Regions from separate parts of the Alteromonas sp. S015 genome, predicted to be linked through region 1. Evidence: predicted binding sites of a transcription regulator. Region 1 holds the regulator's gene; each other region holds the start of a gene.
The links. Region 1 encodes LexA, which represses DNA repair genes until DNA is damaged. Its sites were predicted from a motif close to TACTGTATNNNNATACAGTA; they were not measured.
Positions count from the first base shown of each region.

Region 2: a site for LexA is predicted at 1,492-1,511, ahead of V7R42_RS12660 (putative DNA modification/repair radical SAM protein). Genes of this name have one in related genera too.
Region 3: a site for LexA is predicted at 1,069-1,088, ahead of dinB (DNA polymerase IV). Genes of this name have one in related genera too.

Region 1 is NZ_JAZETO010000003.1:142,001-145,286, reverse strand. Features, by position in the region: gene coxB (cytochrome c oxidase subunit II) at 1-765, opposite strand, end outside; gene lexA (transcriptional repressor LexA) at 1,347-1,973, opposite strand; gene V7R42_RS07060 (hypothetical protein) at 2,214-2,627, shown strand; gene V7R42_RS07055 (sensor domain-containing diguanylate cyclase) at 2,609-3,286, opposite strand, start outside.
Region 2 is NZ_JAZETO010000006.1:118,663-121,948, reverse strand. Features, by position in the region: gene V7R42_RS12665 (response regulator) at 1-1,263, shown strand, start outside; gene V7R42_RS12660 (putative DNA modification/repair radical SAM protein) at 1,602-2,843, shown strand; gene V7R42_RS12655 (TIGR03915 family putative DNA repair protein) at 2,895-3,286, shown strand, end outside.
Region 3 is NZ_JAZETO010000011.1:82,529-85,814, reverse strand. Features, by position in the region: gene V7R42_RS18520 (FG-GAP repeat domain-containing protein) at 1-827, shown strand, start outside; gene dinB (DNA polymerase IV) at 1,121-2,194, shown strand; gene V7R42_RS18510 (hypothetical protein) at 2,338-2,535, shown strand; gene V7R42_RS18505 (DUF1653 domain-containing protein) at 2,623-2,871, shown strand; gene V7R42_RS18500 (MBL fold metallo-hydrolase) at 2,935-3,286, shown strand, end outside.

The DNA.
Region 1 (3,286 bases):
AGCGGGCTCTTTGGCAATCACCACAACTGGCATATAGCCATGGTCTTTGCCACAAAGCTCTGCGCACTGCCCGCGATAAATACCAGGTTCATTCACCTTGGCCCAAGACTCGTTAATAAAACCGGGGTTCGCATCTTTTTTCACGGCAAAGTCAGGAACCCACCAAGAGTGGATAACGTCGTCAGAGGTAATAAGAAAACGTACTTTTTTACCTGTAGGAATGACTAATGGGCGGTCAACTTCCAGTAAGTAGTTGTCTGTTTTTTGGAATTTGTTCTCAATTTGCTCGCGTTGAGTGGCGAGCAAAGAATAAAACTCTACGTCGCTATCCATATACTTATAGTGCCATTTCCACTGAGAGCCCGTGACTAACACAGTCATGTCAGGCTCAGACGTATCTTCCATCGCGATAAGGGTGTTCGCTGCTGGCACAGCCATAAAGATAAGGATAAGAAAAGGAATAACGGTCCAAGCAATTTCTACTTTCACGTTCTCGTGAAAATTGGCTGGCTTCGCGCCGCGAGACTTTCTGTGCAAATACATTGAGGCGAACATAACCCCAAATACTACAACGGCGATGCCAACGCATATAAAGAACATCAGCATATGAAGATCGTAAACCTGCCCACTGATGTCAGTAGCACCGCGTCTTAAGTTAAGTGAAGAAGCTTCTTCACTGGCTTCTTGCGCGAAAAGCAAAGGAGAAATTAGCAAAAATGGTATACTCAAACACCATTTTGCGAAGACGGTCGTTAATTGTTTCACTCAGCACCTCCGTAATGGCTAGGCCAAAACGCTGATAAGTTTGCGCGATGTCCTACCAAATGGTTTGCGAACGATTGACCCACCACTTCAACTTGTAAAACAAATTTAGGGTCATTGTTATTATTTTGTTAATCTTTGTATAAGAATTGCGCAATAATGCCGTGCCGTCTAGTCTTTTCTGTTAAAAATTTAACGAAGCGTTCAATTTTTAATCATTTCATATGGCAGCCATACGTTACGTTTTGAATAGATGTGGAGTGAGACACATGTTGGGAATGGGTAAAATCAAACGCACATTTTGAACAACACGCTAGGAATTACGCGCACTCATTTGAATGTAAAATCAACGACTAACACGCTAGCAATAATTATTTTCAAACAAACCTTAAAATAATAAATGCGTATACAGTCGTTCATTCACAGCCAGAATAACCTTGATATGTCACGTAGTGTTTATTCTGTGTTTCAAGGTTAGAAAACTCAATAAGCGACCCTAACTTAATAAAACCGACAGAAATATAGGAACAAAAGGCATAAAAAAAGCGGCTAGTGTGCCGCTTTTCGTTGAAGTAGCTAAAACCTTACATCCAGTCTGCGTTTCTTATAACACCGACTGCTATACCTTCAATAGCAAAAGGCTCGTTGGCAAGGTCAACCCTTATAGGTGCAAATTCTTCGTTTTCGGCATGAAGTAATACTTCGCGACCGCGTTTCTCTAAACGCTTTACCGTAACGTCTTCGTCCACGCGCGCCACAACGACTTGGCCATTGTGCACATCTGTGGTCCGATGCACAGCAAGAAGATCACCATCTAAAATACCAATATCTTTCATACTCATGCCGTTAACACGCAGCAAGAAGTCAGCTTGAGGTTGGAACAGAGCAGGGTCAACCTTATAGTGCGACTCTACGTGCTCCTGTGCCAAAATTGGCTCACCCGCTGCTACACGTCCAATTAACGGCAGACCTTCTTCTTCTGGAATGTCGTTATCAAGGGGGATATTCAGTTTAATACCCCGTGAGGTACCCGGCAAAATTTCAATTACGCCTTTACGCGCCAATGCTTTCAAATGTTCTTCTGCAGCATTGGCAGAGCGAAAACCAAGCTGACGCGCAATTTCTGCGCGAGTAGGCGGCATTCCCGTTTCTTGCATGGTTGTTTTGATAAGTTCTAAAACTTCAGTTTGTCGAGCTGTGAGTGGGCGCATAAAAGACCTGTCTGTTCATACAGTTCCTGTAAGTATATACACCTAAAAACAAATAACAAGTAGTAAACCTTGAGAGAGAAGCGTTGGGTGGTTTTGACACGCTTTATTTTTGATTAGGAATGTAGCAAATTCGTAACACCATTATCACGAAACCGACATGCACAACGCTTAGCGTAATTTTGGGCTGATGTTAATTACCCTACAGGTAAACCTTAATTCATTAATTACAATGCAAAATTTATGATATTAACTAAAAAAATATTCCCAATATTTGTCGGCGCTCTATTGTTACCAGCGTGTGATGACGACTCGGTAGAAGTGGTCGAGGTAGAGAAGCAGGTGGTTGTCGAAAACACAGTAACCGTAGTTGAAACAGTTGAAGTGCCTGTAATTGTTCAGGTACCCGCAGGACAGGCCGCGAATTTACAGATAGGCGCGCGCCCCTCTTTTCTCGCAGAAGACATAGATGATGGAGAGCTGAAAAGTGCACTACAACAATGTAGTGAAGGCCCTTTTTATAGAACAGATTTTTCAATTGGGCACCGTGGTGCGTCGCTACAGTTCCCAGAGCACACAAAAGAAGCATATGAATCAGCGGCAAAACTTGGTGCTGGGATAGCAACCTTAAGCGCTCGTCACTCTAGAATAACTTGATTTCGACCATTCTTTTTCGCCGTATATAGCAGTTTATCGGCCTTGGAAAGCAATCCACTAAAGTCAACGTTCAAACTGTCCTCAGCAAAGACTGCTCCGATGCTTATCGTTACGGATATCGTGTCTGTTTTGTATTTTACTTCTGTTTTTTCAACAGCCTCTCGAAGTTTGTTAAAGCGTCTTTCTTCGTCTTTTTTGTTGTCGGAAATTGCCACTATCGCAAACTCTTCGCCCCCAAGACGAGAAACAATATCTGGCTCCACATAATATTCTTCTATGAGGTGGGCTACTGAAATTAATGCTTGGTCTCCTGCATCATGTCCATAAGTGTCATTAACTTCCTTAAAGTGGTCTATATCGATTACTGCTACGCTTACTCTATTACTTTGTGTAGAAAGCTGATGACATTTATCAACAAATGCTCGCCGATTAAACAGCCCCGTCAGCGAATCAGTCATGGCCAGCTTTCGCAACTTCTCTTCAGCTATTGCGCGTGCATCCTCTAGTTCTACTGCATAGAAAAGCCCCGCTAGTGCATCTAATAGAGGCTGTAAAAACTTTGCATCCTCAATGGTGTAGGGCTCAAATTTATTGGCTAAACCAATCATGCCCACCACTCTATCTTTGACCTTAATCGGCAGCCCTAAAAATCGACTAAT
Region 2 (3,286 bases), on a different contig from region 1:
TGGCAAAAACGACAGTTTCTTCAAAAAGCGTTGAATTTTATTGAACAGGGTGAATTAAATAGTGCTATCGATCATATTGAAGCGTTACTAGACGCACCTTCCCATTATAAAGGGCACTGTGAACAGCTATTAGTGGAACTCTATTGGCGCATTGAGCAGCCACATAAAGCGTTAGATGTGCTAAGTGATTATATTGATAAACAACCGGTGCTGTGGGCACAAATAGCAATTGGAAAAACCTACTTGCTTTTAAAGGAACATGAAAAAGCGATATCAATTGCCAAAAGGACACTAAAGCGCAACCGATTCAATGCTGATGCACACGATATTCTTGCACAAGCTCATCAGGCCATGTCGGCAGGCGAGGAAGCCTTAGATTCAATAAAAGAAGCAATTAAGCTCTCCCCCTACTCTATACCCAGGCATTTTAAAGCTTGTGATATAGGTAGACAGAACGGTGATTTAGTGCTCGCGGCCAACTCAAGCCATGCGATTTGGGATTTATCTAAACGAACCGTTCATCAAACCAGTTTGCACTGGTGCGGTATTATTCGCAGCCTGTTAGACGTTGCAGAGTTTGCAGACGATAAACGGCAACGCAATAAGTTTCAACAAGAAGCATTACTTACGTTGCAACGAGGAAAGTTTGATGAGCACCTTCAAAAAATAGACCGAGATTTTGACGTAGATATTTTTGGTACAATCGTGAATGCTAGAATTAGCGCTATTGACGGTAAACTGATTGATGCTAAACGTCACCTAACTACGTCACAAACGCTTCTTAACGAAAAGTACACCGAGGTTCCTACTGCATTTATTCCTGACAGCATAAACGTTATGTACAAGTTAGGAGAATTTGATGATGCATTACAGTTAGGTGAACTTTTAACCTCAAGACAAGAGGAACTCGACCAAAACAGTTTAAACATGCTCAATGCACAGGCGTTAAACACTCGAAAGAGTTTAGCAAGTTATCAACAGTTTAACCGGGAAGGCATACAGCACTATCAAAATCAAGATTACGAGCGAGCAAAAGCCTCGTTTGCCCTAGCTCAAGGTTTTGCCCCTGTAAATACGGGCGTTGCACTCAATTTGCTTCAATGTCTTCTGCAAATTGCAATTAAGGAAGGTAAATCAGAAATGAAACTCGTCAACGAATGTAAGCGATTGTTCAAATTGATTGACGACATGACACTCAAGCAACCTTATAAAGAGAAATACACTAGCTTAAGAGAGGAGCTCTCTAAATATATAGGGTTTTAAAATTTTATCTTTTGCATTTTTCTAACCAGAGAGCTTTTTATAATGTACCTTTAGGCTCAGCTTTTCAAACCGCAATACTTCTCGATCTATTTAAACAACGACTCCAAATAATAAGCGGAACAACACCGCCTGCAACCTCTATGTGTTTATGCTAAGACGCGGTGTTTTCTCTCTATAGTTTTTTTACATTAAAATTTCGCTCCCCCCCTTTTGCAACTTCACCCTTACAACTGTATATTTATACATGCTTTAACGTAGTTTGTTACTTCCGTTTAAAAAGAATGGGGGTTCTAATGAGCTGTTTGATTGTGATTGCTTATAGGAAATTATCATCTGCGATGCATGATAGACTGATACAAAAACTCGAAATCCTGTCCGATGCAGCAAAATATGACGCTTCATGCGCAAGTGGTTCAGCAGGAAAACGTCAACCGGGTAAAACCGATAAAAGCGGTATAGGTTCTCTTACCGGTGGCTCGGGAATATGCCATAGCTTCACACCTGATGGTCGATGCGTTTCTTTGTTAAAGATTCTGATGACCAACTATTGTATTTACGATTGTCATTATTGCATCAATAGAGTATCCAGCAACGTTCAACGTGCTCGGTTTACTGTGAAGGAAACGATAGATTTAACCCTGAATTTTTATAAACGTAATTACATTGAAGGTTTGTTTTTAAGCTCAGGTATTGTTGGTTCTCCCGATATAACCATGGAAAGCATGGTTCGTATTGCGAAATCCTTAAGGCTAGACCACGGGTTTAAAGGATATATACACCTAAAAACCATTCCGAACGCGTCATCAGAATTACAAGCCGAAGCTGGCTTGTATGCAGATAGGCTCAGTATTAACGTAGAGATGCCAACTCAGTCTTCGTTAAACAGGTATGCACCTGAAAAAGATCTTAGCAATATTCACGACTCGATGAATGTGCTAAAAGACAAAATTGCAGAACATAAAGTTGATCAAACATATTCGGGAAAACGCCCTCCTCGTTTTGCACCAGGCGGCCAATCTACGCAGATGATCATTGGAGCCGATGGTTCGAACGATAAAACGATATTAGGAACAAGCGTTAAGTTATATAGCCAACAAAAGCTACGCCGAGTTTACTATTCTGCTTTTTCCCCTATTCCTGATGCTTCAGACGTTTTGCCACTTAAACCTGCGCCATTACTAAGGGAGCACCGTCTTTATCAGGCTGATTGGCTTTTGCGTTTCTATGGTTTCGGCTTGGATGAAATCTTGCAAGATGACATGTTAGACATGGACTACGACCCTAAGCTCTCATGGGCTTTGCGAAATCGTCACATATTTCCGATTGATCTCAATACAGCGGATAAGCAGCTTCTATTGCGCGTGCCCGGCCTTGGAGCGCGCACGGTACAAAAAATCTTGTCTATCAGACGCAATACAAAATTAAATTGGGTTGACCTCACAAAGATGCGCCTTCCACTCAAGAAGTTAAAGCCATTTGTCAAAGTGGGAGATTACTTCCCCGATATACATTTACTCGATAGCAATAATTTCGAACTTCAGTTTAAGGAGCCTAAACAGTTCGAGTTATTCAGCGCGTAAATGTGCTAATCGCATAGGTTGTATTAAAAGTAGTGTAAAAGCGGTATTAAAATGAAATCTATTGCAATTACTTCGGTACCTGGTTTTGATGAATGGCGAGAAGCATCTCGCGAATGCTTATCTCAACACATAGCGCCTGAAGATATTATTTGGAAAAGCGTACATACCTTACAAGAAGACCTTTTTGGTGACATGGGAGAAAACGCTGAGAAAAAAAAGGTACAACGTAACCATACTATCCCTAAACCAGTCTTAACGCTTATAAAATACGCATTGTGTCATACAGATGATAGTAAATTTTCACTGTGTTACCGGGTGTTGTGGCGTGTTGTTTACGAAAACAAAAAACTAATTCAGTTGAAAACTGACGGAGATGTAATTCAGCTCTATGCCATGGCGAAAGCAGTCAAACGTGATGCATATAAAATGAGTGCGTTTTTGAG
Region 3 (3,286 bases), on a different contig from region 1:
GGGATGGCTCGCGTATTGCGGTAACTACTGATTACAACAATGACGGTGCCGGTGATTTATTTCTACCTAGTGCGCAAACCTATGATGGCGCATTCGCTGCAATGCAGTTGAATGATTTCTCTATTCAATATGAGATTACAGGGAGTTATTCGAACGATGTCTCAGTTATTAAATCATTCGACTTTAATAACGACGGTTTCGATGATGCAGTGTATGTTGATGGTCGAACGTTAAAAGCGGTCGACGTGAACAATCAAGTTATGTTGGCTACGTACACTATGCCTGAATACTTTCATGATTTTGATATTGTCGCGATGAATGGCAATGTGTATGTGGCGCTTTCTCAAGGTAATGACATCACTCAATTGCTTAAGCCAACAACATCAGGGTTTTCAATTTTGGCAAGCACTGATATTGCTTGCGCACGTCTTACCTTTGTAAATGCTGATAATGACGCTGCCGCAGAGCTAGCCTGTTACAACAATCAGAATCAATCCCTAATTATGTTTGAGGTTACTGACACTAGTTTGACCAAAATATCAGACGCTACGATAAATATGGCTATTGTGGATATGGTTGCAAATCCAGTGACGGCTACTGAGCAGACACTTCTTGTAACTTCCGCGAATGATGAAGATTACTGGGCAAATTACGGTACTTCACAACTGAGTGAAATGACGGTCGAAGGCATCCCGATCTGGAAAAGCCCATCGTTGATTGGTTCGGCTCGCAGTCACTCTCTACACGCGAGAAAATCTGCTGAAGGAAGTCTTGAAGTGATGATGGCGACGGCACGGGCAATGTATTGGTTAGGTCGGGTTGATTAAGCAACACAGCTCAGGTTAGTTTTCACATTTCTCTAGTGCGTTTTCATGATTGAGCGGTGACACACCTCTGTCGGTGGAACCGCTCTCTGTCGACAACTTTAGTAGCAGTAACGTTCTGAGGGAAAGTGACCTGCCGAAAGATGCTTCTGTTAAAATTTGCACTATGTAGAGAAAGGGAACAAGGAAGCAATCTTGTTAATAATCCCAAACAAGATAGTGTAATTAAACGCTATTGATAATATACTGTCTTTTTGTACAGTTTCGTGTGAGCACGTTAAGAACAAAGGCAGGTAATGCGAAAAATTATCCACGTCGACATGGATTGTTTTTACGCCGCAGTTGAAATGCGCGACAACCCAGCCTTGCGCGATATTCCCATTGCCATTGGCGGCAGTGCCGACCGTCGTGGCGTGATTTCTACCTGTAACTATCCCGCCCGTAAATTTGGTGTGCGCTCAGCGATGGCAACAGCCTATGCCTTAAAGCTATGTCCAAATCTTACGCTAGTGAAAGGACGCATGGATGTGTACGCCGGCGAGTCCCAAAAAATACGAAAGATTTTTGCAGATTATACCGACCTTATCGAGCCTTTATCATTAGATGAAGCCTACCTAGATGTGACCAACAGTGAGTTTTGTGGCGGCAGCGCGACCTTAATTGCCGAAGAAATACGCGAGCGTATTAAAAATGAACTCGGCCTGACCGCCTCAGCAGGGGTGGCGCCTTGTAAGTTTGTGGCAAAAGTAGCAAGCGATGAAAACAAGCCTGACGGTATTTGTGTTATCACTCCTGACAAGCTCGATGCGTTTGTGCGAGATATGCCGCTAAAGAAAATACCGGGTGTAGGCAAAGTTACCATGCAAAAGCTTCAGCGCATGGGGCTAAATACATGTAACGATGTTCGCCAGTATCCTTTTGAGCGTATTCAAAAAGAGCTGGGCAAATTTGGTAGTGTACTGTGGGAACGGGCTCATGGCATCGATGAGCGTGAACTATCGGTATCTCGTGAACGCAAGTCCATCGGCGTAGAGCGTACGTTGAGCGAAGACATCCACACCTTTGAGCAGTGCATTAACTTCTTGCCACATTTATTTGAAAAGCTTCAAGAGCGAATGGAAAATCACAAGAAGCGAACGGGTAAACCAGTGCGTATTCGCACGCAGGGCGTAAAGCTTAAGTTTAATGATTTTCAGCTGACTACCGTCGAGCATCGCAGCGCCACGCTTGATGAAGCGTATTTTCGGACACTAATGCAGGAAGCTTTCGAGCGAGCAACAGGGCGTGGCATTCGTCTTGTAGGTGTGCACATAGGGCTCGCCGCCGATCAATCTACACAACAGCTGGTTTTACCTTTTGAAGGCTACTAATCGCCAGCATTTTTTATAATGTAAGTAGTGCGTCGTATGCGCATTATGTATTCTCGAATGTTGTGATTAGACAACTTTTAGATTTTAGTGTTCTAATATGGTTTTTAGGGTGCAAAGGTTACAGCGAGAAACAGGGACGGAAAATGCAGATTAGAAAAATTTCTTTTTGGGGCGATATTACCTTTACTATTATAGCAAGCGTTGTAGTGATTGCTTGTTTCTTCAACCCTCAATTATTTGTTGAAAATGAGGCTTTGAGGATAATTGTGTTTGTAGGTGGCGGGCTACTGCCTTTGAAGTATGCTCTGAAATTAGCGAGGCATTCTAAAGAGCTAAAGTAAGTCGCTAACATACGAAGTCTACATTACACGGTCGACACAAAGTATAATGGGCACACGAAGGTTAACAATAGTCAACTCTGAGGCATCATGAAAGATACAAACCTTAAAACCCCTGGTCGATACAAGCACTACAAAGGTAATTTGTACGATGTCTACGAAATAGCCACCCATTCAGAAGATGAAAGCAAGCTAGTCGTATACCGCCCGTGTTACGGTGAAAAGGCGTTATGGGTGCGCCCTCTTGATATGTTCGTCGAGTCAGTGGAAAAAGAGGGTGAAACACTCCCTCGTTTTGCTTATGTGGGTGATATCCCTAATGACGAAAAAATGATCTAATTGTGAAATTAGGTCATAGTGTAAGAGGTCTTATTTAAACAGGCTTCTTACAAGGAAATAATAATGAAAACTGCACCTCGTTTTAGCGCCCACATTATGGCTGCGTTCATCGCTTTGAGCCCGCTGGCATATTCAACGTTAAACACTGCTAGCGCACAAGATAGATTTGCCGATGTCGAAGTTAAGGCGACCGCGATAAAAGGCTCTGTGCACATGCTAACGGGGGCTGGTGGAAACATCGGCGTTTCGGCAGGCGAAGACGGCGTACTGATCATCGACGATCAATTTGCTCCCCTCGCGGAAAAAATAGCGGCACAGCTTGGTGAGTTAGGCAGTGACAAGCCGAAATACGTGATAAACACGCATTATCACGGCGATCACACAGGCTCTAATGCATTTTTCCATAGTCACAAAG